One region of the Paenibacillus sp. FSL K6-1566 genome, then DNA from elsewhere that is predicted to be linked to it. Evidence: riboswitches for the same ligand, from Rfam matches in the RefSeq annotation. Region 1 holds a riboswitch; the other holds the start of a gene.

Region 1 (7,362 bases):
GAGCGACGGAGCGTACATACCGGCCTGGGAGAAGATCAAAGCCCCGGAACGATGGCGCTCTTCGGTGGCATTGATGTCTTCCATCAGCACGTCGCGAACGAATTCCTGATCGTTGCCGTCGATGATCATCCGCATGCCATTGCGCAGGAAGCCGTCATCAATTTCTTCGACTTTGGTTTCCAGGGCAAGCAATCCTTCACGGCGAGTGATGGAAGCCCATTCCATAAACAGCTTGATCATATCCGTCTTGTCCATCAGCTGCTGCTTCACAAAGGTCATTTTGATCAGCTTGGGAATTTTCTTCAGTTCCGAAAGAGGGAAACCGATGAATAAAGTTGCGGCAGTTCCGCCAAGAATGATTAAGTAAGCTGCCGGATTAATCAAAGACGCGATGGAGGCACCCTTGAGGATCATGCCCACCAGCACCGCGATAAGCCCGAGAATCAAACCTATAAGTGTTGAAATTTCCATGCTACACCTCATCCGTGAGAAATAAATAACGAATCCATTCGTTTTTAGCGGCTCTTGCGGCGAACCGCGCGCCTTTACGGGGCGTTATCCTATTTATCGTCAGATCGGGCTTTTTTTTTTAGTTGTAATTTCCGGTATAATAGAAGGAAGAGTAATCGAAGCTTAGCATGGCAGGAAGGAGTGATGGAGATGGGCGTAAAGCACGGAAGGGATTACGGCGAAATTCTGACCGAATTAACGGAAGCCGTTGGGCGTATTCCTGACAGCTATGTCTTCTTTGAAATGGATCCGGAGGATTGGGGCAGGCTGGAGGATGCCGAGCAGGCCGAGGTTCATGAGGCGCTGGCGGAGGATCTGTTCTATGCCTTGGGCACAGAGCCGGTCATTACGGTCGGCAGCGGGGTTGTCATGCATGATCGGACGAATCATCGGATACATATTTTGATCGGTGAGGAAGAGCTGGCATTCGTAGCGCTCGTGTAAGCCAGGGTTGGTTATCAAGGAATGAAGCATGGAATAAAATAGATGGAAGAAGCCCTAAGGACGTAACAATCGGCTTATGAAAGGTTTTTTTCGGGGAGGAATATAATGATGCTTTATACGCAGCAGGAAGTGGAGGCTCATCTAGAGAAGCTTGAAGGCTGGGAATTTGAACAGGGGAGATGGATTGTACGCAAGTACACCTTTTCCTCCTTCATGAAGGGAATCGCCTTTGTTGATGAGGTGGCAGCGATTTCGGAAGCTTTCGGACATCACCCCTACATCACCATTGATTATAAAACGGTGACGCTGCGCCTGACGTCATGGGATGACGGCGGAATAACGGCCGTCGACATCAAGGAGGCCCAGCAATTTAACGAAGTTTATGAGAAGAGCCGATCCAAGGATCTGAAGGATCCGGAATAGGCAATGTAGATTCGGGCAGCTGCAGAAGCGTTAGGCCCGAGAATTAAAAAACACGCTTGGATCCAAACAGCAGTCTGGGGATCCAAGCGTGTTTTGCGTAATAAGAGCTGATGGATTATTTTTTCTCAGCAAGGTAGAGCGCGATGTTTGCAATTTCCTCAGGCTTCAGCTGATCCTTAAAGGAAGGCATTCCTTTACGTCCCTTGGTAACTACGTTAAAGATTGCGTTCGCATCCATATGTCCGCCTACTTGATTCAGAGCCGGACCTGCACCGCCCTGGAGCTGATCGCCATGGCAGGAGATACAGCTGGCTTTCAATGTAGCTTCAGCCGCAGCGGCATCCAAAGTAACCTCCGGCATGGTTGGCTTCTCTTCCTGCGCCACCTGCTCCTTGCCTGGAAGCGTAAACATCAGCGCAATAGCCAACGCACATGCGACGAAGAACAGTCCGCTCATGATCCATTTTTGCATCGTCATATCGTCCTTTCTATGTATACTGCACTTTTGCACTTGTCTTCATTATAAACCAACATCCTTACACATCATAGCCAGTTGTGACAAAAAAAGCAATGTTCAAGCCTGCCTTCATAAAAAGTACACAAAATTGTACTTTTTCATATAGACAAGACTACTATTCCTCATTGGCCATCGGGTCATACACCATGCAATAAAAAGGCGCCATGCCCGTCGGCGTAAGGCGTTCGTACGTATCGGCAATGTAAAAGCCAGCCTTCCGGTAAGTCCGGATAGCCCGTTCATTCCAGGTAAGCACCTCAAGATCAATCTCGTCCGAAGGACGGCGCCGCTTCGCCTCATCCACAATTGCCTGCACGAACCGTTTACCCATTCCCCGGCCGCACCAATCAGGCCGCATGCCCAGGCCTAGACGCGTAACGCCTGCCATAGGGAATAGCTGGGCAAACCCCCAGAGCTGATCCTGCTCATCCAGCACGGACAGGTATTGCTGCAGGCGGATGCCGGGATCCCCGAATTCCACCCCTAGTCCCTTCATCTGCTCCCAAGGAAGAAAGCCATATATATTATAGGGCGGGGGATAGGACCAGGTGCAAATTTCAGCGGCATGGGCTTCCTGCATGACCACGGTATGAAACGAGGGTAAATTCGCCTCCATGTAAATACTCCTCTCATTCAAAACAATTCCGTTAGAGAGAGAATACATGCTGCTGAGCGGGATTGCAAAGATAATAGCGCAGGGGGAAACGAAACTGAAGCTAAAAAATTTTCGATTGTTTATTCGTATTGCTGTTTAGGTTAATTCTGGAAGGGTAAATAAAATGTAAGCGCTCGGATTGGCCGAATCTTGTTGGTGGCTTTGAGCATACAGAATGAAAAAATATTTTTGGATTTTCCGAAAAACATAGAACTTTTCCATGGCCTGAAACGTTATAGAGGTATAGACGAAAAATTATAGAAAAAAAGCCGCTGGGTGAGATCGGCACATCTCATGCTCCAGGGCTTATGGACATTCAGAAAAATTACGGTACAGTCAATTAATTGTAGTTCACGGCAAGGGACTTGTACGTGCTTTGGCTCATGATTCTCTTCGCGCCTACATAACGCTTCGCGTAGTAGCTCTGGCTGAGCGGGCTAACGATGACGCCGCGCGAGGAGGAAGAATGGGCGAACTTCCCGCCACCGACATAAATGCCAACATGGGAAACGCCTCTGCCGGAAGTATTAAAGAATACGAGATCCCCGGCCTTCAGGTTGCTCTTCGATACCGCGGTACCTACCTTGTATTGTGCTGCAGAAGTGCGCGGCAGGGTGAGGCCCAGCTTCTTGTAAATATAGCTGGTGAATCCGGAGCAATCAAAACCCTTTGTAGTGGTTCCGCCGGTTTTATAAGAGACACCGATGGTTGGTTTGATAACGGTATTCAACTTGGAATCCGCGAAAGCGCTACCGGTTCCAATCGTGAGCGCAAGGGCCAAGCCTAAAGAGATGGCTGTTAACTTCTTCTTCAAAACAAAAAGCTCCTTCCATTGCCTGCGAGGTTAGCTTAAGGGTTCGGTTGAAGGTCCCCTATGATCCCTCTCTAGCGAGATCAATTCACCCAAAACGGATCCCCCGCTTCCCGTATGAAGACGGGAATTCGGCTTTTAAAAGATGTCGATGTACCCAATATGACGTTCCAACATGTTAACATGATGACAATAGTTACAATAAAAATGACAAAGTTGTTACTAACATATTCGTTATTTTAGCAGAGTATTAACAATTTGGCAAACGAGGAAAGTTGTTTTTTTAACAAAAATCCCTGTCCACATTGAAGTGGGACAGGGATTTTGTATAAATATGGGAGGGGAACGTTGAGGATTCCGGTTGGATGGGAAAGTTATCGTTCGAAATCTATCCTTTTCGGAGGCTGCTTTAGCTTCCGGTTACAACCTTTTTACCACATTTAAACGATGAATGGTTGTTAATGAAATGTAACTTTTGTAACCGTTATGGATTTGAAGCTACGGACGCTCTCCATAAATGATATTGGGAAGAAATTCCCCATATTTGGAAGAGCCCGTTCAGGAAATAGGAGGCTTGCTGAATGATGAGTCCGATTAATCCCGCCCAGAACAGGGACGCCGAGCTGAACAGCAGGAGAATGACAAATGCGGCTCCACCAACAGAAATGGACAGCAGTACAGCCGTTCCCAGCTTGCGTATGAGCGCCGTGACGGATGCGATCATACCGAGCTCTCCGGTATGCCCGAACTGCATATACAGCAGCACAAGGCGAATAACATAGGTATAGAGGAACCAGGCCGCCGCGTAAGGCAGCACCCGGAGCAGCTGGGAAGGCTCCTGAATGGAGCCGAGCAGTGCCGGAAGAGCCTTGGGAATGATCCAGTAACCCGGCGCAACCGTAAGAACAAGCTCGATGAGATAGAACACCGTTACCGATTTCCAATGCTTCCGCATGCCGATGAAGAAGAACAGACCGCGTTCGCCACGGGCCTCCTGATGGAGGTTGTAGAAGATGCCGGAGCGAATCAGCGGGGTAAGCACCATGCGGACGAGGAGCAGAGCGGCAAGGATCCAGCCGTAGGTATGAACCGTATTGCTGAGTGACAAGCTCATTTCGCCCTCATAGAAGAACAGGAGGCGGCTCAGCTCGTTAGGAGCCGGATCCGGGTACCGCATCAAAAGCGGGACGACGGCGGATTTCACGAGTCTGTACAGACAGTAGCCCCAGAGAAGACGGTACAAGAACAGTAGAATGGAGACGTATAATTGATCTTTAACACTGATCCAGCCTTGGCCTGCATAGCTTTTCATGTGCTCCCCCCTCACCACGACATGCTGCCGAACAGCGTCTCCACGAGCTTGGTAATGCCGAGATTCCAGCGTGTAACGACTTTCGGATCCATGCCAGCCTTCATATAGTTATTCATGTGTTTATTCTCCAGCATGATGGTATATTTCGGATCCACCATGGCCCAGGCGAGCGGTGTATGGTATTCCAGCGTATAGGTCACTTTGCCGTTCTTACCGCTCCATGTTCGCTCAACAAGCTTGCCATCCTCAAAAGCGAACACAATCGGCACATCGGTAACATCGCCGCCCTTGCTCGTGATGTTTACGGTCGAAACAAACCGTGGGTGCGCTTGTGAGCCTTTATTTTTAGTTTTGATCTGGTCGATCGCGATGTCAGCCATTTGGCTGCCGTAAACGTACTGATCGAAATACGACTGCCATGAGGACTGGGTAACCTGTTCAACAACCTTCTGGAAGTCCGTCGTTGTCGGATGCTTGAAGCGGAATTTTTTGGCGTAGGTCATCATGATTTTATCCATCGTCTTGGATCCGACTTGTCGCTCGATGCCCTGGAGCACCAGCTTGCCGCGTGTATAGACGTTGAGTGCGTAATTTTCATGCGAGCTGTATTTCCAGGACTCCATCTTAAGCGGTTCAGGCGACGTAATGGATGCGCCTTGCGCCGCGGTATTGGATGTAATTCCGTACTGCTTCTCCATGACCTTCTCCTCGGCATAGGAAGCAAAAGCCTCGTCCAGCCATGCCTCTTCGAATTCGTTATTGGCTACGATGCCGTAGAAATATTGGTGGGCGATTTCATGGATGACGGTCCGCTCCAGCTCATATCCGGGCGAGTCGTTATTGGCTCCGAAGGCGGTGACCAGCGTCGGGTATTCCATGCCGCCTGCGCCGTTGCCGGAATAAGGCGGGACAACGATGGATAATGTGGAGTACGGATAGGAGCCGTACCATTTGCCGAAAGAGGACAGCGCCGTTTTGGCTGTATCAAAATAACGCTCCTTCAAATCCTTATGAGCCGGATCAAGGTACAGCTTGATCCGGACGCCAGGGATACCCGGAGCGGAGTAAGCCTCTTCCGCCGTCACGAAGTTCGGCGAGGCGGCCCAGGCGAAGTCATGCACGTCATCCGCATAGAATTGGTAAATTTTCTCTCCGTTTGCTTTCTGCGCAGGCTTGGTCGGGAACCCGGTAGCGGCTACGATATAGTCCTCGGGTACACGAATCCGAACGCTATAGATGCCGAAGTTCGAGTAAAACTCCGAATTACCGTGATACTGATGTAAGTTCCAGCCTTCCTGGGTTCTTCCCCGCGTGCCGGCAGGCTCGTATACCGATATCTTGGGAAACCACTGGCCAGCCATGACAAAATCCTCGGTCCGGCCCATGCGCGCGAAAATCTTCGGCAGCTCTACCTCAAACTCCAAATGCAGGGTTATACTCTCTCCGCCTTTTACAGGCTTGGGCAACCGGAGTTTGGCAAGACTTTGATCTTTGATGTTCCCGTCATCCGGCTGAACAAACTGCAGTCGTTGCGTCAGGCCCAGGCCCTCGGTCGTTTTCACGTTCGTAATCTTCATCGACCCATAGCCGTTCTCGGGCATCGGATCGGATCGAAGCCTGCCTCCGGACTCCTTCATGAACGTCGTTTCATCGGATGCAAAGGCGTTCGGGTATAAATGGAAGTAGAGCTCATTCACGCTTCTTTTGCCAGGATGGGTCCAGGTGACGGTCTGCTTGCCTTTCAGCTTGTTTTGTTCAGGCTCGTACCTTACATCCATGTGGTATTCGACCAGCCGGTCGCTAAGCGCAGGGGCCGGTGCATCAGGCTGAACCTTTGGAGGTGAAAGCGGGGCCTTCTCCACGGCAGAGACGGAGGGCTTGCCCCCATTCGGAGCAAGCGCCGACAAGGAGGACCCTTGATTAGAAAGAAATATTGGCATCGATCCTGCAAGCAAACCCAAGGCGAGCAGGGATGATAGAAAGACTTTGGCACGTGGTGGGACCATATCGAATAACCTCCCGTTGACAAGCATCTACAGCATGTATATGTTTGCTTTTGGAGGATTATTAGTTAAAATAAAATTATTGGGACAAAGGTAGTTACGATGCAGCCGACATGCTTTGTCGGCTCTGATATAGGAGGTTTTGCGGCAATGGAGAACGGGAGTCAGGAACAGGGCGCCAAGAAACAAATCGCGCTGAACATTATTAACAGCAAGAGCAAGCATAAAGGGTTCGGTGCAGGATCGATTGATTTGAACAGCCTTTCGCCAGTCATTATCGATAATGGCGAGGCCAAGGTGGATATCGGGGCCATGCATGCAAAGAGCAAGGTGGAGCGGGGCATCCGGTTTACGACGGACCGGGACGAGGTGCCTAATGGCCGTCAGGTGTGGATCGTATGGGTAGCGGTGGACCGCACGGCTGAAGGGCAGCATTACGCCGGTGCGACCGCTTGCGAAATGTGGATCGATCAGGAAGCGCGCAAGGGCTGGAAAATCCTCGCCGATCATGTGAACAAGATGGACGCTGCGCTAAAGCGCCGGATTATTCTGGACGGACTTGGCGATGTAGAGAAGAAGGCGCTGCGCGAGCTGCTGATTTCCCGCAATGAGGAATGGTGGAACGCATCCCCGGATGAATTCAAGGAAGCGCTTCGGACTGAGGAATAATTATATTGCCTTGAAAAG
Region 2 (7,362 bases), 5.4 Mb from region 1:
AAATTTCGCGAGTCGCGATATCCCGCGGAACGAGGTTGCCGTATGCAGGATATTTCTCTTCGAGGAAGTACCAAGGCTTTCCGTCTTTATAAGTCCAGATCCGGCCGCCTTCACCGCGGGCCGATTCCGACATCAGGCGCAGCTTGTCGTCGCCTGGAATGGCGGTCGGGTGAATCTGGATGAATTCGCCGTTAGCGTAGTATACGCCCTGCTGGTATACCGCGCTTGCTGCCGTACCGGTGTTGATAACCGAGTTCGTCGTTTTACCGAAAATGATGCCGGGGCCACCGCTGGCCAGAATGACGGCATCTGCCTTGAACGCCCGGATCTCCATGGAGCGAAGGTCCTGGGCGGCAATGCCGCGGCATACGCCCTCGTCATCAATAACCGCGTTCAGGAACTCCCAGTTCTCGTATTTGGTCACGAGACCTGCAGTTTCCCAGCGGCGCACCTGCTCGTCAAGCGCGTACAGCAGCTGCTGGCCGGTGGTCGCTCCGGCAAACGCCGTGCGGTGATGCTTCGTTCCGCCGAAGCGGCGGAAATCCAGAAGGCCTTCAGGCGTACGGTTGAACATAACGCCCATGCGGTCCATGAGGTGAATAATGCCCGGAGCGGCTTCGCACATCGCTTTAACCGGCGGCTGGTTAGCCAGGAAGTCCCCGCCGTAAACCGTATCGTCAAAGTGCTCCCACGGGGAGTCGCCTTCACCTTTCGTATTAACCGCTCCGTTAATGCCGCCTTGCGCGCACACGGAGTGAGAACGTTTCACAGGTACCAGTGAGAACAAATGAACATGGGCTCCTGCTTCGGCCGCTTTAATGGTTGCCATCAGTCCGGCAAGGCCGCCGCCCACTACGATAATATTAGATGCTGCCATTTATACGTTCACTCCTTTAAGAGGTTGTTCAAAAAGTCGTCTTTTGATCACGTAGTGTATCAAGATGTAACTCGGCATCGAATCTTGAACTCAGCCGGGCCTAAGTAGAAGCTTCCGAAGCATGTTTCCTGCGGAAACATTTCAAGTGCTCACGTACCCAAAACGTACGCTCCGCTCTTCAGTCCCTAGCTTCATCCAACCTTCTCGGTGCTGAAAAACCGGCTTTTTGAACTTGCACTTTAACTCATGACTGTCTTAACTACATCGATCGCTGCTTCTGCAGCCTGGAACTCGGAATTTCTGAATCCGGTCATCGCAAGGATAAACAGGACGCTCATAAATACGAACAAGCCCATGCAAATGTATGTGGATACTCGCTGCGCGCGCGGGCCGACGGTAATGCCCCAGCTGACGAGGAATGCCCACAGGCCGTTCGCGAAGTGGAACGTAGCCGATACAACGCCGATAATATACAGAACAAATAATACAGGATTGCTCACGATATCGTGCATGACGGCACCCAGATCATCATGGGTGATCTTGCCGATCATGATCTGAAAACGGGTGTCGTACATATGCCAGATCACAAATACGAACGTAATAACCCCGGTAATCCGCTGAACGGTAAAACGGATGTTCCGCTCATAATTGTAATTGCCGATGTTGTTTTTGGCCTGATACGCAATGTACAGACCGTAAATGCCGTGGTACATCAGCGGCAGCCAGATCAAGAACAGCTCAAGGAAGAAGATTAGAGGCAAGCTGTTCAGTAAATTCACGGCTCCCTTGAAGCCTTCCTTTCCACCCTCGAAAGCCTGAAAGTTGGATATCATGTGGCTGAGCAGAAATGCTCCAAGCGGTATGACACCGAGTAAGGAATGCAGCTTTCTGGAATAATACCCTTTCATCAGTTGACGTTCCCCTTTCCAATGTGCAGCGTTTTCAATTTCACTCTTTCCTATTTACGGAACAATTACACTTACTTACACTGTGCTTTTCGCGTGCAACGACAAAATGTTCCCTTTTTCCACAAACGTGTGAACATCCTGTGTCATGTTTCATGTTACTCCTTTTTTTCTTATAAGGGAATTGCAATATAATTATTAATCGTTATAATCTATACGCATAAGGAGATATTGGAACACCATCCTATATATAATGGAGGAATATCATGTTCGAAGATCTGGACATGTTTGCCGTTGTGGTGGAACAATCCAGCATCAATAAAGCATCCAAGCTGCTGAACCTGTCCCAGCCTGCGCTCTCGCGGAAGATCGCCAAGCTCGAAGACGAGCTCGGCCTGCCCCTGTTCAACCGGCGCGGCAAGCGCCTTGAGCTGACGTCGATCGGACAGATCGTATATACCTTTGCGCTGGAGCAGCGCCAGCAGCAGCTGAAGCTCATGCAGACGCTCGCCCACTATCGGGAAGGGGAGCAGATCTCGATTAATCTGGGCGCGAGCCTGACGACGCTGCAGACGACGCTGCCCCCGCTCGTCAACGCGTTCATGGAGCGGCATCCCGCCGCGGAAATCAAGCTGATTACCGGCAAAACCCATGAGATCGTTTCTTATGTAAGGGATAAACGGGTGGATGTCGGCATCGTCGCCTCTTCCATCAACCAACCGGGACTAAACTGCATTCCCCTGTTTGACGATCATCTGGAGCTCGTCATTCCCGCCGTCCATCCGCTGGCGGAGCTGGGGGATGTCGAGGTCGAGCACCTCCAGGGGCTTCCGATGATTATTTTCTCGACCGGAACCTGGTACCGTAAGCTGACGGACGACCTGTTTCACCGGTGGGGCATCATGCCCGATATTCGGATGGAGATCGATTCCTTCGAAGCGATCGTCCGCTTGATCCCGACCTGCAAAGCAGCGGCCCTGCTTCCGAAATCATACCTCCGTCCGCAGCTGCTCTCCGACAACGGGCTTGTGGACATTCACATCCCCGCGCTCATGGAGACGCGGCGGACGACCTCGCTGATTTACGGGGATGCTTCAGAGCTTAGCAGCGCCGCCCGCCGCTGGATTAACGAAACCGAGGTGCTCTTCCGAAGCCTTGCGGAAGAGAAGCAGCGAAAAAACCTGACGACCTAGAGATCGTCAGGTTTTTTTATATTATTTCTGCTGCAGATTCACGACTTCCGTCTCAAACCGCTCCACATTGTCGTTGGAGCCGATGACGACCATAACATCGCCGGCGTTGACCACGTCCATCGCCGTCGGCGCGACGATAATGCCGGATCGCTTGTTGAGGGCGACCACCGTGACACCGTAACGGACGCGCGTGTTCAGTTCGCTTAACGTCTTGCCGTCCATACAATCGGTTACCGTCATTTCCACGATCAAATAATCCTTAGATAATTCGATATAGTCGAGCAGATTCGGCGTAACCAGCTGGTGAGCCACACGGATTCCCATATCCCGTTCGGGGAAGATGACCCGGTCCACACCCAGCTTCTGCAGCGCCCGGCCGTGCAGCACGGAAATCGCTTTGGCCACGACGGTCGATACGCCAAGCTCCTTGAGCAGGATGGCGGACAGAATGCTCATCTGGATATCGTCTCCGATCGCGACGATCCCGCAGTCGAAGTTGCGGATGCCGAGCGATTTCAGCATCTCCTCATCCGTAGCATCGGCGACCACCGTATGGGTCAGATACTCGCTCATATCCTCGACGACCTCTTCGTTCCGGTCAATGCCGAGAACCTCATAGCCTAGTTCCATTAGTTCCAGTGCCAGACTCGAGCCGAACCGCCCCAAACCGATCACTGCAAATTGCTTTGGTTTCATGTCTCTCCTATACTCCTTATCCAATAATCATTTTGCCTTCCGGATGACGATACAATTCTTTACCCTTTTTCGGACCGAGTGCATAAGCCAGCGTCAGCGGACCTAGACGTCCGGCAAACATCGTTAAGCTGATCAATATTTTGCCGAACACCGTCAAATCCGGCGTTAATCCCATCGACAAGCCGACGGTACCGAAGGCCGAGGTCGTTTCGAATAGAATCTCCAGGAAATCCGCATCCTCTGTCGTGGACAGGATCATGGATACCGTCAATACGAGCAGCAGCGCAAGAAGCGCAATCGTTAACGCCTTTAAGACCCGCTCCTGAGCGAGGCGAAACCGGAATAAGACGATGTCCTCACGCCCTCTCATCATTGCGAATACGGCCCCTACCATCACCATAAAGGTTGTCGTCTTGATTCCGCCCCCGGTCGATCCCGGCGACGCTCCGATAAACATAAGTATAATAATGAAAAATTGCGTAGCTTGCCTTAGGCCGCCGATATCAATCGAATTCGCGCCCGCTGTTCGCGGACTGACCGATTGGAAGAACGAGGCGAGCACTTTACCTCCCCCGTCCAAGGAGCCCAGCGTTAACGGATTGGTGAACTCAAAAATAAATATGATGATCGCCCCGATGAAGATCAACGCCCCCGACATCGAGAGAACGACCTTGGAGTGAAGCGACAGCTTCCTTTTTTGACGGAAATCGATCAAATCGGATAATACAACGAACCCGATGCCGCCGGATATGATCAACAGCATGGATACGATGTTTACCAACGGATCATCGACATAATCCGTGAGACTATGAAAATCACCGAACAGATCGAAGCCTGCATTGTTAAACAGCGAAACGGAATGGAACACCCCAAAATAGAGGGCTTTTCCAATAGGCATATCCCATGCCCAGCGCAGTGTAAACAGTACGGCAGCGCACGCCTCGAAGGTCAAGGAATAGATAAACACCCGCCGGATCAAACGAACGATCCCTTCGATGGAGGACTGATTCATCGCTTCCTGCAGAACAAGCCGGTCCTTGAGCGATATCCTCCGCTTGAATACCAGGGCGAACAGGGTTGCCATCGTCATAAACCCGAGCCCGCTGAGTTGAATGAGCAGAAGGATCACCGTATGTCCGAAAGCACTGAAGCTTGTGCCTGTATCCACGACAACAAGCCCGGTCAGACAGACGGCGGAAGCCGCCGTAAACATGGCGTCAATCCCGCTGATCGGTTCGCCGGTCCTGCTGGATACGGGCAGCATGAGCAGAATGGTACCGACCAGGATCGCCGCCGCAAAACCGAGCGCAAGGATCTGCGGAGGTGACAGCTTAAGCCACTTCATTTTTGAGTTCAAAGTTTCACCTTCTCCAAAAAAATCAAAGAAAAAAGACACTGGAAAACAGTGCCCTTCACGGTCTGGTTCCTGTGCAACAGCCTACGAGGTTAGCTGACGGATTCGGGCATTATCACAGGCCGCCCTATCCATGATCCGAAAGAGATCATGAAATTCACCCCAATTACATGGTTCCCCCGTTCTCATTACGAAATTCGGCTGGTTTATTCGGTTCCTTGAAGCATGATGTGATTATAACGCAATCCGGAAGCGAACCCAACGTCGTTTTTTTACCAAAAAGTCTTTAAATGAGCGCGAATTGGGCATATTCAAGAGTACAAGGATATGGTTCTCTAACGTTTTCGAAACCTTTCATTCATTTTCAGCGTTTTATTTCATTATTGGCCCTTTGGGATAAGCAGGGCTTGTTCTTCATATGTATGTTATATTGACTCTATGATCCGCTTTTTGCGGGGCCGGTTATTCATATCGGAAAGCACTAAAATTAAGAGGAGGAATTTCATGAACCGTGCCGAAGAGCCCCTGAAGCTGACACCTAACCTAAAGAAGCTTATCGCACCGGCCATCATCGGTCTGATCCTGTTTCTTATATTCCAGGTACTCCCATCCACTTCCTTCGAGTCGACCGATACGCCCTATCCGCAAATCATTTCCAAGGATGAGGCTGCGCAAGCGGCGTCACGGTTCGCTCGCGAACGTTTAGGGTTTCCTGCTTCCGAAGGGCAAGACCCCCTTGTTACATACCAGTCCAACTCCGAGCTGTACGGATATTTGGCCAAGGAAAAGAAGCTAAAGGAGTATAACAAGAATTACGAAGCCAAATACCCATATGACGTATACCGCGTCCGCTTCACCTTGCCGGGTGGCGATGCGCTGAACGTGGATGTGCATATGCAGAATGCCGGCATCGCGGGATTCTCCTATGATTCCGCCCGCTCCAGTTACGACAGGATCGAGCTGAATCAAGGGGAGGTCCGGAAGCAAATGCTGCTTCTGGTTGAGGAAGGCATGACGCTGGCCGAGAAGCAGGCGCTCGCGGAGCCGTGGCTCAAGTGGGCCGGATACGATGCGACGCAGCTGCAGCTTTCTACCCGGGAAGGCGAACCTAAGCTGAGATATACCGTCACGGAAGCCGCCATCGGGGATTCGAGGCTGCAGCTGGCATTTACCTTTGAACATGGGACACTGCGTTCCTTCGAGCCCGCGTTCTCGGTTCCGGCAGCGCATGCTGCCTATGTGAACAAGCAGACGCAGGATGCAACGCTGCTGACGCTGGTCGGGTACGGTTTGTTTACGCTTGTGCTCGGTATCCTGGCCATCGTCTACAGCGTCAAGACCAGAGCCTATACCTCGTTTAAGCGCGGTATCCTGCTGTCCGTCCTGTTGTTTGTCATCCAGATGCTGAATACGTACAACCTGGTTCCGGTCTTTAAGGCACAAGGAATGTCCGAGACCGGCATCATCGGGATGATGATCTTCTACGCCATCTACTCCCTCGTCTTCTCCGCCTTGCTCTATTTCTCGCTTGTCGGCGGAAGCGGTCTATGGCGGAAGGAAGACGGGCTTAATCCGTGGCCGCGTGCCAAGGAGCCCGGGTACGGCCGCTATGTCTTGGAAAGCATGAAGGTGGGCTATTTGTGGGCCCTCATTCTGCTCGGCATTCAGTCCTTGATCTTCATCGCGCTCGGCCTGACCTTGAACACCTGGTCCACGACCGATGCCTCGCAGTCGCCTTACAACATGCTCTATCCATGGCTGTTTCCGCTGATGGCTTGGCTGGCAGGCATTTCGGAGGAAGCGGTGTACCGGCTGTTCGGCATTAGAATGGTGAAGAAAATCGTGCGCAGCACCTTTGTCGCGAGTTTGATCACCTCGATCATCTGGGCGCTCGGCCATACGCTGTATCCGATTTACCCAGTCGTATCCCGCCCGATTGAGCTGGTCATTATCGGCCTGCTGTTCAGCTATATTTTCCTGAAATACGGATATATTGCGGCCATGTTCTCGCATGTCGTCTTCAACAGCATTCTCATGGGAATCAGCCTGGTCATGCTTCAAGGGACCCCTAATGTGCTAATCGGCCTGTTCTATATGGTGCTGCCGGCAATCGTGGCTTACGTGATCTATCGCTTGAATCCAACAAAAAAAGAGAAGCCGTATGTCACGACTCCTCATCACGAAGGGCATTGAGTATATCTGTAGCTAATTTTTCACCGATCGAAAGGGGCTTAAAGTCTTCGACTGAAGCCTCTTTTATTTTTTTGATCGAGCCGAAATGCTTCAGCAGCAGCTTCCGCCGCTTCTCGCCGATGCCCGGGATCGAGTCCAGCTTGG

What was found. A riboswitch is a leader RNA that binds a small molecule or an ion and turns the genes downstream of it on or off. The one in region 1 is predicted to bind cyclic di-AMP.
Region 2: another riboswitch for cyclic di-AMP. It lies ahead of NST08_RS24485 (TrkH family potassium uptake protein); the one in region 1 lies ahead of NST08_RS00495 (C40 family peptidase).

Annotation. Positions count from the first base shown of each region.
Region 1 covers NZ_JBBOSR010000001.1:101,411-108,772, forward strand. The annotation lists gene motA (flagellar motor stator protein MotA) at 1-471, opposite strand, end outside; gene NST08_RS00475 (hypothetical protein) at 661-954, shown strand; gene NST08_RS00480 (4a-hydroxytetrahydrobiopterin dehydratase) at 1,063-1,377, shown strand; gene NST08_RS00485 (c-type cytochrome) at 1,493-1,849, opposite strand; gene NST08_RS00490 (GNAT family N-acetyltransferase) at 2,010-2,510, opposite strand; gene NST08_RS00495 (C40 family peptidase) at 2,890-3,363, opposite strand; cyclic di-AMP (ydaO/yuaA leader) riboswitch at 3,368-3,507, opposite strand; gene NST08_RS00500 (hypothetical protein) at 3,845-4,672, opposite strand; gene NST08_RS00505 (M1 family metallopeptidase) at 4,684-6,678, opposite strand; gene NST08_RS00510 (YwhD family protein) at 6,826-7,344, shown strand.
Region 2 covers NZ_JBBOSR010000001.1:5,486,332-5,493,693, forward strand. The annotation lists gene sdhA (succinate dehydrogenase flavoprotein subunit) at 1-877, opposite strand, end outside; gene NST08_RS24470 (succinate dehydrogenase cytochrome b558 subunit) at 1,117-1,785, opposite strand; gene NST08_RS24475 (LysR family transcriptional regulator) at 2,049-2,975, shown strand; gene NST08_RS24480 (potassium channel family protein) at 2,997-3,671, opposite strand; gene NST08_RS24485 (TrkH family potassium uptake protein) at 3,688-5,016, opposite strand; cyclic di-AMP (ydaO/yuaA leader) riboswitch at 5,092-5,238, opposite strand; gene NST08_RS24490 (CPBP family intramembrane glutamic endopeptidase) at 5,530-7,218, shown strand; gene uvrC (excinuclease ABC subunit UvrC) at 7,190-7,362, opposite strand, start outside.